One region of the Paenibacillus sp. ICGEB2008 genome, then DNA from elsewhere that is predicted to be linked to it. Evidence: predicted binding sites of a transcription regulator. Region 1 holds the regulator's gene; each other region holds the start of a gene.
The links. The regulator Rex, encoded in region 1, represses fermentation and respiration genes when NADH is low (regulators of the CRP and FNR family bind a similar motif). The targets are predictions, from matches to a motif close to TTGTGAAATATTTCACAA.
Positions count from the first base shown of each region.

Region 2: the regulator Rex is predicted to act here: its motif matches at 1,530-1,547, upstream of nirB (nitrite reductase large subunit NirB).
Region 3: the regulator Rex is predicted to act here: its motif matches at 1,730-1,747, upstream of C400_RS0105215 (DoxX family membrane protein).
Region 4: the regulator Rex is predicted to act here: its motif matches at 1,685-1,702, upstream of C400_RS0100090 (cytochrome ubiquinol oxidase subunit I).

Region 1 covers NZ_AMQU01000016.1:214,460-217,677, reverse strand. The annotation lists gene C400_RS0115940 (cell wall elongation regulator TseB-like domain-containing protein) at 1-64, opposite strand, end outside; gene C400_RS0115935 (amidohydrolase) at 102-1,403, opposite strand; gene C400_RS0115930 (redox-sensing transcriptional repressor Rex) at 1,390-2,043, opposite strand; partial or broken gene dinG (ATP-dependent DNA helicase DinG) at 2,071-3,218, opposite strand, start outside.
Region 2 covers NZ_AMQU01000034.1:2,205-5,422, forward strand. The annotation lists gene nirB (nitrite reductase large subunit NirB) at 1-1,423, opposite strand, end outside; gene C400_RS0125385 (spore germination protein) at 1,741-3,218, shown strand, end outside.
Region 3 covers NZ_AMQU01000007.1:52,059-55,276, reverse strand. The annotation lists gene C400_RS0105225 (DUF47 domain-containing protein) at 1-320, opposite strand, end outside; gene C400_RS0105220 (DUF3048 domain-containing protein) at 509-1,603, opposite strand; gene C400_RS0105215 (DoxX family membrane protein) at 1,854-2,372, shown strand; gene C400_RS0105210 (hypothetical protein) at 2,756-3,218, shown strand, end outside.
Region 4 covers NZ_AMQU01000001.1:20,982-24,199, forward strand. The annotation lists gene cydB (cytochrome d ubiquinol oxidase subunit II) at 1-224, opposite strand, end outside; gene C400_RS0100090 (cytochrome ubiquinol oxidase subunit I) at 211-1,617, opposite strand; gene C400_RS0100100 (response regulator transcription factor) at 2,024-3,218, opposite strand, start outside.

The sequences.
Region 1 (3,218 bases):
TGCTGACCAGGATCAGTATTACGGCCAAAATGGCGACCGCTATCCATTTCTTCTTATTTTTCAAACCTGTGCTTCCTCTCTAAGGGGATGTGACACCTAAATTAGCGCGACAGCAGCCCTTCAAAGGCGGCTTGTGCCTCATGTTTGATACGTTCCTCGTCCATCGTCAGGCATTCGCCATTTTTCACAATCTGACGGCCGTCTACCCACACATGAGCCACGTCTTTGGCACTTGCAGAGTATACGGCATGCGAAATAAGATCTGTACGCGGCAAGAAATGGGCCTGATCCAGATCTAGCGCGATAAAGTCAGCCTTATTGCCTGCCGCCAGCGCTCCTACCTCTTTTAAACCAATCGACTTTGCACCATACTCTGTTGCCAGACGTAGTGCTTCATTTGCAGGAACTGCCGTTGGGTCGCCAGATACTCCCTTGTGAATGAGTGCCGCCAGACGCATTTCCTCGAACATATCCAAGTTATTATTGCTGGCAGGACCATCTGTTCCAAGTGAAACAGTAACTCCTGCACGCAGCAATTCAGGCACTCTAGCTACACCACTTGCCAGCTTCAAGTTGCTGCCTGGATTATGCGATACCGCCACACCCCGTTCCGCCAATAAAGCTATTTCTTCGTCGTTCAAGTGAACGCCGTGGGCAACAAGTGAAGGACGGGAGAAAAAGCCAAGCTTATCTAAGTGTGCAACTGGACGCAAGCCGTAGTCGCGTACGTTTTGTTCAACTTCGGCGATCGTCTCGGACATGTGCGTATGCAATGGTAAATCGAGATCATGTGCTGCTTGAACAAATTTCTCAATAAACGCAGGCGGGCATGTGTATGGGGCATGAGGAGACATCATTGTTGTGATACGTCCGTCTGCTTTTCCATGCCAGTTACGCGCAAAAGTCACGGCCTCAGCTAGCTTAATCCGCTGTTCTTCTTCTGAACAGAGTCCAATGGCTCCACGCATCAAGCTTGCACGAATGCCCGACTCTTCAGCTACACGAGCCACCTCATCCATATGATCGTACATATCCAGGAAAGTCGTGGTTCCACCTTTCAGCATTTCCAGCACTGACAAAGAAGTTCCCCAGTACACATCCGTAGATGTAAACTTGGCTTCCATAGGCCACATTTTTTCCTGAAGCCACACTTGAAGTGCCAAATCATCTCCATACCCTCGCAGCAGAGACATCGCCGCATGACCATGAGTATTGATCAGACCAGGTAAAAACAATAACCCCTTGCCGTCGATTGCTTCTGTCTCTTCCTCACCCGCAGGCAAAGTCTCGCCAATGTAAGTAATACGGCTATCCTCCACAATCATAAAACCATGGATTACCCCAGCCTCGGGTCCATTCACGGCAAACGAGCCGTTTTTAATCATCCATTTATTCACTGTCATATTGTGCTTCTTCCTTTCCGTCCTCCAGATAATAAGCGAGGCTAAGCAAATCAGTTGTAAAGTCTGTGGCATGTATCCGAATGTTAGCCGGTGCCTTAAGAATGATAGGTGCAAAGTTCAAAATCGCTCCAATTCCACTCTCAATCAGCCTATCAGCTACGTGCTGTGCCTCAAAATCAGGTACAGTAATAATCCCGATTCGTATATTTTTTTCTTTCACAGTCGCTTCCAGTTCATCCATCGGCTGTACGACCAAAGTATTGATTCTGGTCCCAACCTTATCCGGGAACGCATCAAAAACCGCCACAATCTTCATATTGTCTTTTAAATAAGCATTATAGTTCGATAGGGCTTGACCCAGATTACCCGCTCCGACCAATACTACATTAATTTGCTGGTCGATTTTCAGGATATGGCGTATTTTCTCAATTAGATAAGAAACATCGTAACCGATGCCCTTCCGACCAAAATCGCCAAAATAGGCAAGATCTTTACGAATTTGGGCCGGATTCAAATCTAACCTCTGTCCCAGCTCTTGAGAAGAGACCGTAGCCACCTCCCGTTTGTGCAGTGCATTCAGATAACGTAAATATACGGGTAATCTCCGTACGACAGCCTCTGAAATTTTATCTGATTTCATACTTGCTCCCCCTAATTGTAACGGACTTTAGGTGTCCGTCCGTTGTGCCTCTGTCTCCGGGGCGGATTGGAGCCATTCGGCGATGCGGGGCACCATTTGCTCCGATGGCATATGCTCCATTTTTGGTCCCGGTAACGAGTACAAAAAGTGCTTTCCGTAATAGGATTCGATCACACGCGTATCGTAAACGATAACGACTCCGTGGTCGCTCGCTGTACGTACCAATCGCCCAAATCCCTGTTTGAAGCGAATAACTGCTTGTGGTACAGACAGCTTCATAAATGGATTCTTCTTCTGCTGCTGGAGCAGCTCGCTTTTTGCCTCCAGTAACGGGTGATTGGGCGGTTGAAACGGCAAGCGAACGATGGCCAGACAAGTCAAAGCCTTCCCTGGAATATCGACGCCTTCCCAGAAGCTGCTGGTTCCCAGCAATACAGAAGCCTTGGCTTCCTGAAAACGACGGGTTAGCTTGCTCCGACTCCCACTGTCTACACCTTGTCCTAACACGGTAATATCGCTGGATGCTAACGCCTCTTTGAGTGGCTCATACACTTGCCGGAGCATCCGATAGGAAGTAAACAGAACGAGCATTCTCCCCCGCGTCGCTTGGGCAGTCGCTCCTAGAGAGCTAACAAGCATCTCTACAAAATGTGCATCCCCTACACTGCCCTTCACACTCGGAAAGTCTCGCGGAATGACTAGCAACACCTGATCCCTGTAATTAAAAGGTGATGGGAGCTGTGACGTCATTAATCGTCCTTGATCCGCGGCCTCCTGCAAGCCGAGTTGATCGGTCATGTACTGAAACGACTTATCTACCGATAAAGTAGCAGATGTCAGGATAATACTTCTTTTTTTTGTCAAAAAACATTTCTTTCAACTGGCGGCTCACATCGACGGGCACTGCATAAAATTGCAATGATTTACTACGGAATTGCCCACTCGCTTCGAGCCAATATACGGTTGTTTCATCATCGAGTCGTATAAAGAAGCGTAAATTTTCCCTAATCCCCGCCAAATCCTTAAGCAGACCCGTGATATCTGTAATGAGACTATCCGCCGCATAATCGTCGTGTTCTTCCTTGACATCCAGCATCAGCTTGTCGCCCTTGCGCAAAATTTCACTCAACGTTACATAAAGCTGATTTTCCAACGCCGCCGCTTGATCCCACTTT
Region 2 (3,218 bases), on a different contig from region 1:
AGCTGTCTCCAAGAACATATTGCAAAATTTGCTCAACAACTGGCTTACATCCACCACAGGAACGCGTAGCTCCGGTACATGCCTTAATTTCATCGACTGTGGTTAGTCCATTTTCATTAATTGCATCCACAATCGCCTTTTTAGTTACACCGTTACAGCCACACACAATTTCGTCATCGGCCATCGTTTCAGCGGATGATGTTTTCGCCCCGTGATTGCTGCATCCAGTACCCATAAGCTGTCCATATATTTCATCTGTCATTGGCGTTTGCTGACGCACATACTTTTGAAGACTAGCAGATTCGCTCACATCGCCGAACAGTACAGTCCCCACAATTTTATTATCACGAAGCAGCACTTTTTTGTATGTGCGCTTCCACTCATCCTTTGCTACAATCACCGTATGTTCAGGCTGGGTTATGAATTCACCAGCTGAGAAAACATCCACCCCTGAAATTTTGAGCTTAGTGGAAACTACCGATCCTGCATAACCTTCGGTATCCGCGCCTGCCAAATGTTTGGCAATTACACTTCCCTGTTCAAACAGCGGAGCTACCAGACCGTAGCAGACCCCACGGTGTTCAACACATTCCCCTACGGCATATACATCCGGCAAGGATGTTTTCATCAAATCATCGACCACAATCCCACGGTTCGTTTCCATACCACTTTCCACAGCTACCTGGATATTAGGCTTGATTCCGACGGCCATTACGACCAAATCCGCTTCCAGCTCACTTCCATCCGAGAAGCGCAGTCCTTGTACCCGATCTTGACCGTACACCTCCGCAGTTTGCATTTGCATAGCAAACTTGATTCCCTGGCGTTCCAGTTCTGCTTTCAACATCGCAGACGCTTCCCGGTCCAGCTGACGTTCCATCAAATCTTCCATTAAGTGAACGACCGTAACATCCATTCCTAGGTTGACCAAGCCTTTAGCTGCCTCCAGCCCCAATAGACCTCCGCCAATGACAGCCGCCTTTTTATAGGTCTTTGCCGCTTCCAGCATGGCTGAGCAATCGGCGATATCCCGAAAACCAATAACGCCTGGTAATTCTTTACCCGGAATAGGCAGAATAAACGATTGTGAGCCGGTAGCTACCAAAGCCACGTCGTAGTCAATTTCCAGTCCGTCTTCGGTGCGAATCTTCTTGTGCTCACCGTCGATGCTTTTAACCATTTTTCCTGTATATAAAGTAATTCCTTGATCCGCATACCATTGCAAATCGTTCAGTATAATATCATCTATTGTTTTACTACCTTCCAACACATAAGAGAGCATGATCCTGTTATAGTTCGGATGCGGCTCACTTCCCAGGACTGTAATTTCATATTTATCTGTTAATTTTAAAATTTGTTCGACCGTATTGATACCAGCCATCCCGTTCCCTATAACCACAAGCTTCTTTTTACTGTTTATCATATACCGGTTCCTCCATTCATTCGACGCTACTTCCTATCCGACGACATCTCTACGTTTCTAATGAATATTGTTTATGCTTCTATTCTAATACAGCAGATAGGTCTATATGTGATTTCAATCACAATGTAGTTAAAATTATGAATATTTAGGGATTTCCCTATTCTATTTCAAGGGATTAAGGTAAGGACCGGGAATCATAGCAGTGTCATCGAATGAATCTTTCCAATTCATGCGTAAATACAACCGTTATAAGGAATACTTTATGAACAACTTGTATCTTATGGGAGAATGAATTGAATTGCTTGGAGGTAATCATCATGTGGTCTAAAATCATTTCTTATTTTCCTAGCTGGAGTACACTCTTTCAAGCTGGTCTCGCGTTGATTATTCCTTTAGGAATTTATTATATAAACACCTCGATTTATTCGTTTGTCGGCAGTAAGGGAGCCAAATCCAAACATAACGAAGGTCCCATGGATCAGCAGCATGAACCGAGCTCTAAAATTACAGGAAATTATGATTCCGACTTACAGGCAATTCGTGAAGCTATAGGCGAAAATAGTGATGTGCATTTTCGTGAGTTTATGGTGAAGAAATTTCATGCTCGGTCCATGTTAGTCTTCATAGATGGTATGCAGGATGAAAAGCTTATGAGCGAGCAGGTATTAGAGGTCTTGATGTTTGAGGGCCAGCAGGGTCAGGATCAACAGGAACAACCGGAAGGGTTAAGTAACTCTTTTATAAAAGAAAGCCTGATGCCACTTACGCAAATTAGTGAAGTTACCTGTATGGAGGATCTGTACGAGTTCATCCTTTTAGGTCATACCGCCTTATTAATTGAAGGAATGAAGGAAGCGCTACTGGTGGGCCCGCCTAACGGCGCTATTCGCTCCGTCAATGAGCCAACTTCTGAAGCATTGCTTCGGGGTCCCAGAATCGGTTTTACGGAAGTATTGAGTGAAAACACTTCGATGCTTCGACGCCAAGGGTTAAATAAAAGTCTGGAAATGAAGAAATTCCAAGTGGGAAGCAGAATCAAAAAGGATCTGGTTATCGCGTATATAAAGGATATTGTGAATCCGGATCTGCTTGAAGAAATAAGCCGCAGAATATCAAAAATAGACATGGATTTTTTACCGGAATCCGGGTATGTGGAACAACTTATCGAAGACAATTATTTAAGTCCATTCCAACAGGCTCATAACACAGAGCGTCCCGACCGTGTCATTAATGCCTTGTTGGAAGGAAGAATTGCGATCTTACTGGATGGTACCCCCTTTGCACTTATTGTCCCGGTGACCTTCAGTATGCTGCTTCAATCTCCCGAGGATTATTATGAGCGATGGATTCCGGGGACACTATTACGTCTGCTACGATTTAGCGGGGCTTTTATAGCGCTTATGGGGCCTGCTCTGTACATTTCTTTTATATCGTTTCATCCCGGTTTAATTCCGACCAAGCTGGTCATTAGCATTATCGAAACCCGTGAAGGCGTCCCATTCCCATCCGTTATAGAGGTCATGATTTTGGAAATCTCTATCGAAATTCTACGAGAGGCCGGCATTCGCCTGCCCAAACCCATTGGCCCTGCGATGGGCATTGTGGGAGGCTTGGTCATCGGCGACGCAGCTGTAAATGCGGGCATCGTTAGTCCATTCCTAGTGATTGTGGTTGCGGTTACTGCCATTTCATCGTTTTCGATACCGACATACAGTGCGGGCATTACCTTGCGTCTTTTGCGTTTTGTCGGAATGCTCTTTGCAGCAATCCTCGGCATGTTTGGGACCATATTGTT
Region 3 (3,218 bases), on a different contig from region 1:
TACTCGTCCGGCTCTGTAATGTTGTACATATAAAAACGAGAGGCTGTCGCTTCAAGACCGTCCAGCACATCATCCATGGTCGTTGTCAGTTCCATGATGTCGTCGCGTTCGAGCGGCGTAATGAAGGTCTTGTTCAACTCAGTAATAATCGTGTGTGTGTAATCATCACACTTATTTTCATACTTCTTCATCTCATTGGTAAACAAAGTCACATCTTGAAGATTTGAAGTATGTTGGGCAAAATAATCGGCTGCTTGCACGATCGTATCTGCCATATTTTCCAACGTCTCGAAGAATATATCCTTTTTCTTCAATCTCATAACGATTACCCCTTTACGAAAATATCCGCAACCTGTTTCGACTGCAATAGACAACCTTTGCTATCTTATCACACTCATCAATGTTTTTGTAATGTTTGTAAAAGCAAATTTCTAGATATACGTATACAATGCCCGACATGGAAGGTCATTATCCGACAATTTTTCCCTAAAAAGGAGTATTACGTTTTCTAATTTGCTTCTATTGTTACATGTTCGGCTAGTGAAGTATCTGCAGGTACCACATGTATATAGGATGTACCTGGCGTTAACGGGATTTCAACCCCATTTTTCATAAACCGAATCGCATCGCCAGATATATGCTGCCATTCAGCACGTATTAGCTTTCCTTGTTGAAACACCATGGCTTCTCCGCTACCGTCCAGCTCAACACTTAGTCTACCTACATCATCCAACGTTCGATGCCTCGTGCTCATCACAATCACATTGGCCGCTGAGAGCTGTTGATTATTATTTTGATCTAGATGTGACTTTTCGTTCACAAAACGCTTATATCGTTGATCAGCTGGATCATAGGTATAAGATACGCGATAGCTTTTTAACAAAAATCGGATGTGCAAAGAGGCAACACTCTCGTCCACCATAACTGGAGTTTCGCCAGTTTTAAGATAACGATATACTGGAACCTCCGTCTGCTTGGCATACCCTTTGCTATCGCTTCCTTTACGCAGTCTGCTCACATCTGTGTATAAATTATGTGGAGGACGACGATCTTTGCTTCGCCAGAAGTAAGCCCCTCCATTTGAAATCTCGTCCAGATGCTCCTTCCGCTGCTGCTGTAAAATCGCATAGGCATCTGTACTTCCCCCTGCATGTATCGGCAACGCACCATAGGTTTCGCCCAGTTCAATCAAATACGGTCGGATGCTGCGGACCGGACCGATCTTCACATCACCACCATGACTTTGGAAAAAAGCTACCAAACGGGTAATTCCGCCTTCTGCAAGAACCTCATATACCATGTCTGCCTGGCTAAGCCCCGCCTGTGGACGCGCAGCCGGAGCATTGTTAATCATGACAGCCAGCGGCCGCTCTATAACAGACTGCTCCACCGGAAGCCCGGTAAGCGGAGCTGTAAATGCCGGAACAGATGGCTCCTTAGGCGGTTCAAGCACCTTTTTCTCTGTTACTTGCTGGGTCGGTTTGGGAACGGATTCAGATTCACCCGTATTGGACAAAGCAGAACAAGACATCATTGTCATGCATAACAGAGCTGAGGCCATCACACGCAGCCAATGATTTCGTTGAGACATGGGCCCGGACAAGTTCATCCCTCCACATAGTTATTTTTCTCATTATAAGCTTTATTTCCTGTTTTTGTCTTGATTGAGGCATTACCTCTCTATAGAATACTTATCTGAAGACATTAAAATTTAAAAAATATTTAGACTTTGTGATTTTTATCACAAATAACTGTAACTGAACCTAATACAATAAAGGTGTAGCAAAGATGATCATCCCAAACAAAATGAAATACAACCCATCATTATAGATTAAGAAAGAGGAGTGGTTTAAATGTTTAACAACTGGTTACGTGAGAACAAAGTAGCAATGTGGCTGCTGACTGTAGTACGGGTTTATCTAGGTTATGAATGGATGACCCACGGACTTGAGAAGCTGACTGGCGGATTCGATGCAGGTGGATTTATCTCGGGGGCCATTGCTAAAACAGGTGGAGATCATCCCGCTGTACAAGGCTGGTGGGGATCGTTCCTTGAAGCCTTTGCTCTGCCGAATGTCGGTTTGTTCAACGTCCTGATCCCATTGGGTGAGTTCTTGGTCGGGGTTGGCCTACTGCTTGGTACATTGACTACACTGGCTACTTTGATGGCTATGGTTATGAACTTCTCGTTCCTGTTCTCGGGTACAGTAAGCACCAATGCAATCTACCTGTTGGTTGAAATCTTCCTTATCGTTGCTGGTGCAAATGCCGGAAGAATCGGCTTTGACCGTTGGGTACTGCCCTTCCTGCGTGGACTGTTTGGTAAAAATAAAGATACTTATCAAACGGACCCCAATCGAAAAATAGCTTAACTATCCAAAAAACAACCGTTATCCTCTGGCTAATGGTTGTTTTTTTGTGCAGCTATGCTGCTTCTCTTTGATGTTTTTTGCAGCTATGCTCCTTCTCTTCGGTGTTTTTTGCAGCTATGCTGCTTCTCTTTGGTGTTTTTTGCAGCTATGCTCCTTCTCTTCGGTGTTTTTGTGCAGCTATGCTGCTTGTATGTGTGACCATGCTGCCCCTCCTCTATTTAAATGAACAAAGGAGTCCTCAAGTCCACTCTGACTTGGAGACTCCTTTTTCGGATTCATCTTCCCCCACAAACGTTTACAAGTTGGATACAACATGGAATGTTCACGATACATTTACCCTGTACACTACAGTTACATCAAAGAACGCAATGGAGGGTTATAACATGAAAAAAATCACCAAAGCCTACCTCATGCTCGCAGCAGTAACTTTCACAGTACAGACGATCGGATTGGGATCTACGACATCAGCCAAAGCAGCGACATCTACTACAATATCTCTAGCAGAAGGTGTGCAACATATTTCGAAAACCTTCGAGCAGCTACTACGCCAACCAGGCAAGTTACCTCAGGCATTCACTTATTTACAAAAGCATATCCAATCCATTCCGGCCTCTCAAGCTACCATCCTAGTGCTACACTTGGAAAATGCACAGAAACAGCAATTGGATTCATATGCACAGGCCTTATATCCGACCTCTATTCAAACTAAGATTAATCAAGTCTATAAACCTGGTGATTCGTTCACTAATGTAATCAGTCGGACAAGTGATACAAAGCTGAAAAAGCTACTCACTCAATCAAGAGATGCCGGCTACAAACTTGAAACCGCAGAAGGCATGTTTTACC
Region 4 (3,218 bases), on a different contig from region 1:
TAAAAATGCGGAAAAGCGGCAAACATCGCACCTGCTGCTGTAATCAGCCACACTTCGTTGGCATCCCAGAATGGACCAATCGTATTGATCATCAAACGTTTTTGTTGGTCATTACGCGGCACTAATCCCGTAGCCATCCCTACGCCAAAATCAAAGCCCTCTAGAAAAAAGAAGCCTGTAAACAGCACAGCGATCAATAAGAACCATAAATCATTTAACGACAATGCTGTCACCCCCTTGAGCAAATGGATCATGAATTACCGTATGCTGATGCGGCTCCATATCTGGGCCTTTACGAGCGGTACGAGCAAACAGGAATGCCAATACACCCGTTAAAATGAGATACAACGTCGTAAATGCAATCAGTGAGAACAACACTTCTCCTGCTACAACGGTAGGTGAAACAGAATCTTTCGTTTGCAGCAAACCAAATACAGTCCACGGCTGACGTCCCATTTCTGTCATGATCCAGCCCGCGGTATTGCCAATGAATGGGAGCGATATCCCCCACAGCATAAGACGGAAGAACCAACGATGGGAGCCCTCCAATTTTTGTCGAAAACTCAGATAAGCTCCGTACAGAGCAAGTGCAATCATGGCACATCCTGCCGCAATCATAATGCGGAAGCTCCAGAAGGTCGTACGAACAGGCGGAATATAATCACCCGGACCGTAGGTCTTTTCATACTGTGCTTGAAGCTCCTTCATACCAGGCACAGAGCCGGAAAACTTGCTATACGACAGAAAGCTCAGTGCAAACGGAACCTTAATCTCAAAGGTATTTTCCTGCTTATCAGGATCAATATTGGCAATAACCGTCCAAGGCGCTGGATCGCCACTGTCTCCCCACAGAGCTTCACTGGCTGCCATCTTCATGGGCTGTGTTTTGATCAAATATTGAGCTTGTCCATGACCAAACAAAGGAATAGCAATGGCACAGATTAATGCAACAATAATGCTCAATTTAAAAGAAGGTTTAAAGAAGTCCATATTCTTTTTATGCATCAGCTTCCAAGCACTAATCCCTGCTACGAGGAAAGCTCCAGTTGCAATAGCAGCAAAGATGGTGTGAGGATACTCCCACAAAAGCTGCTCGTTCGTTAACAAAGCAGCAAAATCCTGCATTTCTGCCCGCCCATTTACAACCCCGTATCCCACGGGACGTTGCATGAATGAATTAGCAGCCAAAATCCACAAAGCCGAAAGCATCGTACCGATCGCTACTAGCCACATACAAACTAAATGGACAGTCTTGGATAGTCTTTCCCAGCCGAATACCCACAGGCCGATAAAGGTTGATTCCAGAAAAAATGCAAGCAATGCTTCAATGGCTAGCGGTGTGCCAAATACATCACCGACAAAACGGGAAAAGTCCGACCAATTCATTCCGAACTGGAACTCCTGCAAAATTCCGGTGACTACCCCTAGCGCAAAGTTAATCAGCAGAAATGTTCCCCAGAATTGAGCCATTTTTTTGTACAATTCTTTTTTCTTGATAACATACATAGTCTCCATAATTGCCACTAACAGCGACAATCCAATGGAGATCGGCACATAAACAAAATGAAGAATCGTAGTGGTTGCAAACTGCAACCGTGCCAAATCCAATACGTCCATGATGCTGCTCCTCCTCTGTACTTCCCTTAACAATGATTTAATGTTTGTGATCTGAAGTCTTTTATATTTGTGATTGTATTCACATTATTACATATGAAACCGTCACTTTTTTTGGAAATGACTCACTTAGCTAACTTCCCCATGGTTGCCATAACCGGGCTTCAGATTATCCCCATTATATAGAATAAATTTAAATGAAATTGAATCAAAAATGTGAACATCGTGTCAAAGTTGTGTCATAACGATGGCTTTTCTACGAAAATGCTCTAAAATCCATAATCAATGTGACATTTTCTATTGATCCGTCTTTTTTTTAATATATAAAAAAAAGAGCCTCTCTTCATTCGGAGGATATACCTCCGACATCTGCAAGAGAGACTTCATAACGTTAAACCTAGGGAATCGATCAACAGCCATCTGTTCCTCCGTTCTTTTGGACCTGATTACGGTAGGAGGAAGGTGACATTCCAACATACTTTTTAAATTTACTATGAAAATAATCTGCATTCGCATACCCCACGCGGCCCGCCACTTGGTGTACCTTAATCCCCTGTGCAAGCAATTCCCTTGCTCGCTCAATCCTTACCTTATCCAGGTAGGCATTAAAGGCCTCGCCTGTATGACTTTTGAACAGTTTGCCCAAATACCCACTATTGTAATTGAACATATCTGCCAGCAACTCCAGTCGCAAATTTTCATCATAATGACCATGTATAAAGTCAATCATTTGCTTCATGATGATCTCCTTGCCCCCCGTATCAGTCTGTCCAATCCACTGCAACACATGTTCGAGCGAGTGATCCACCAGCTCGCCCAATGTTGAATAGGCATATACATTGGTAATCAAGTTGGAATGCTCCTCCAGCACGGTCCGGCTGTGTTCCTGTCCAGCTGCATATTTGTTCAGTGCGAGTGTGAATGTCTGAGCGAAGGCCGCCTTGATTGCAGATTCTGTACGATAAATCTGGGGAAATTGGACTTCCATGTCCTTAATGACACGGGTCGCCGCTCTACCATTAGCCATATCCAGCGCGTAGTACAGCTTTTCTGCATAACGCATGGGATCATCTGGGGCTCTGTCAGACGCTTCATCCATATGAGCAGGGACTGTCTCCCATTCATGTAGGTCGCCGGGAAGCATGACTCTTTCTGCCCGGAACAAAAACGTACGCTCCAATAATCGTAACGCCTGCTCAAAAGATTTGGGGATATCCTTAAGAATGTCTACCGGAGCGCCGGCAGCCCCATAGATTTCATTTACCCACGGTTTTAGCTCCTGTCGCCATGCAGCCAGCAACTGAACAGCATCTTTTTCCGTTTTTAACATGGCGGGAAGCAATAGGCCCGTATATATTCCAGTCTCAAACACAATGCCTCTACCCTGTTCACGACACAATTCGGCCAGCCGCTGCTTTGCTGCCAGCTGCCGGGCTTGCCGATCCCAGTCAGGTATACGCAAATCCAGCAAAACCACCTGATAGCTACTCCAGTCCAAGGCTGGTAACGCTGGCTGTTGTCCGTGTTTTCCACCGCCGTTTTGGTGTTCAGCCTGCTTGGATGCACGATGGCTGGGTTCTACAGCATTACGAGCATGTTCTCCA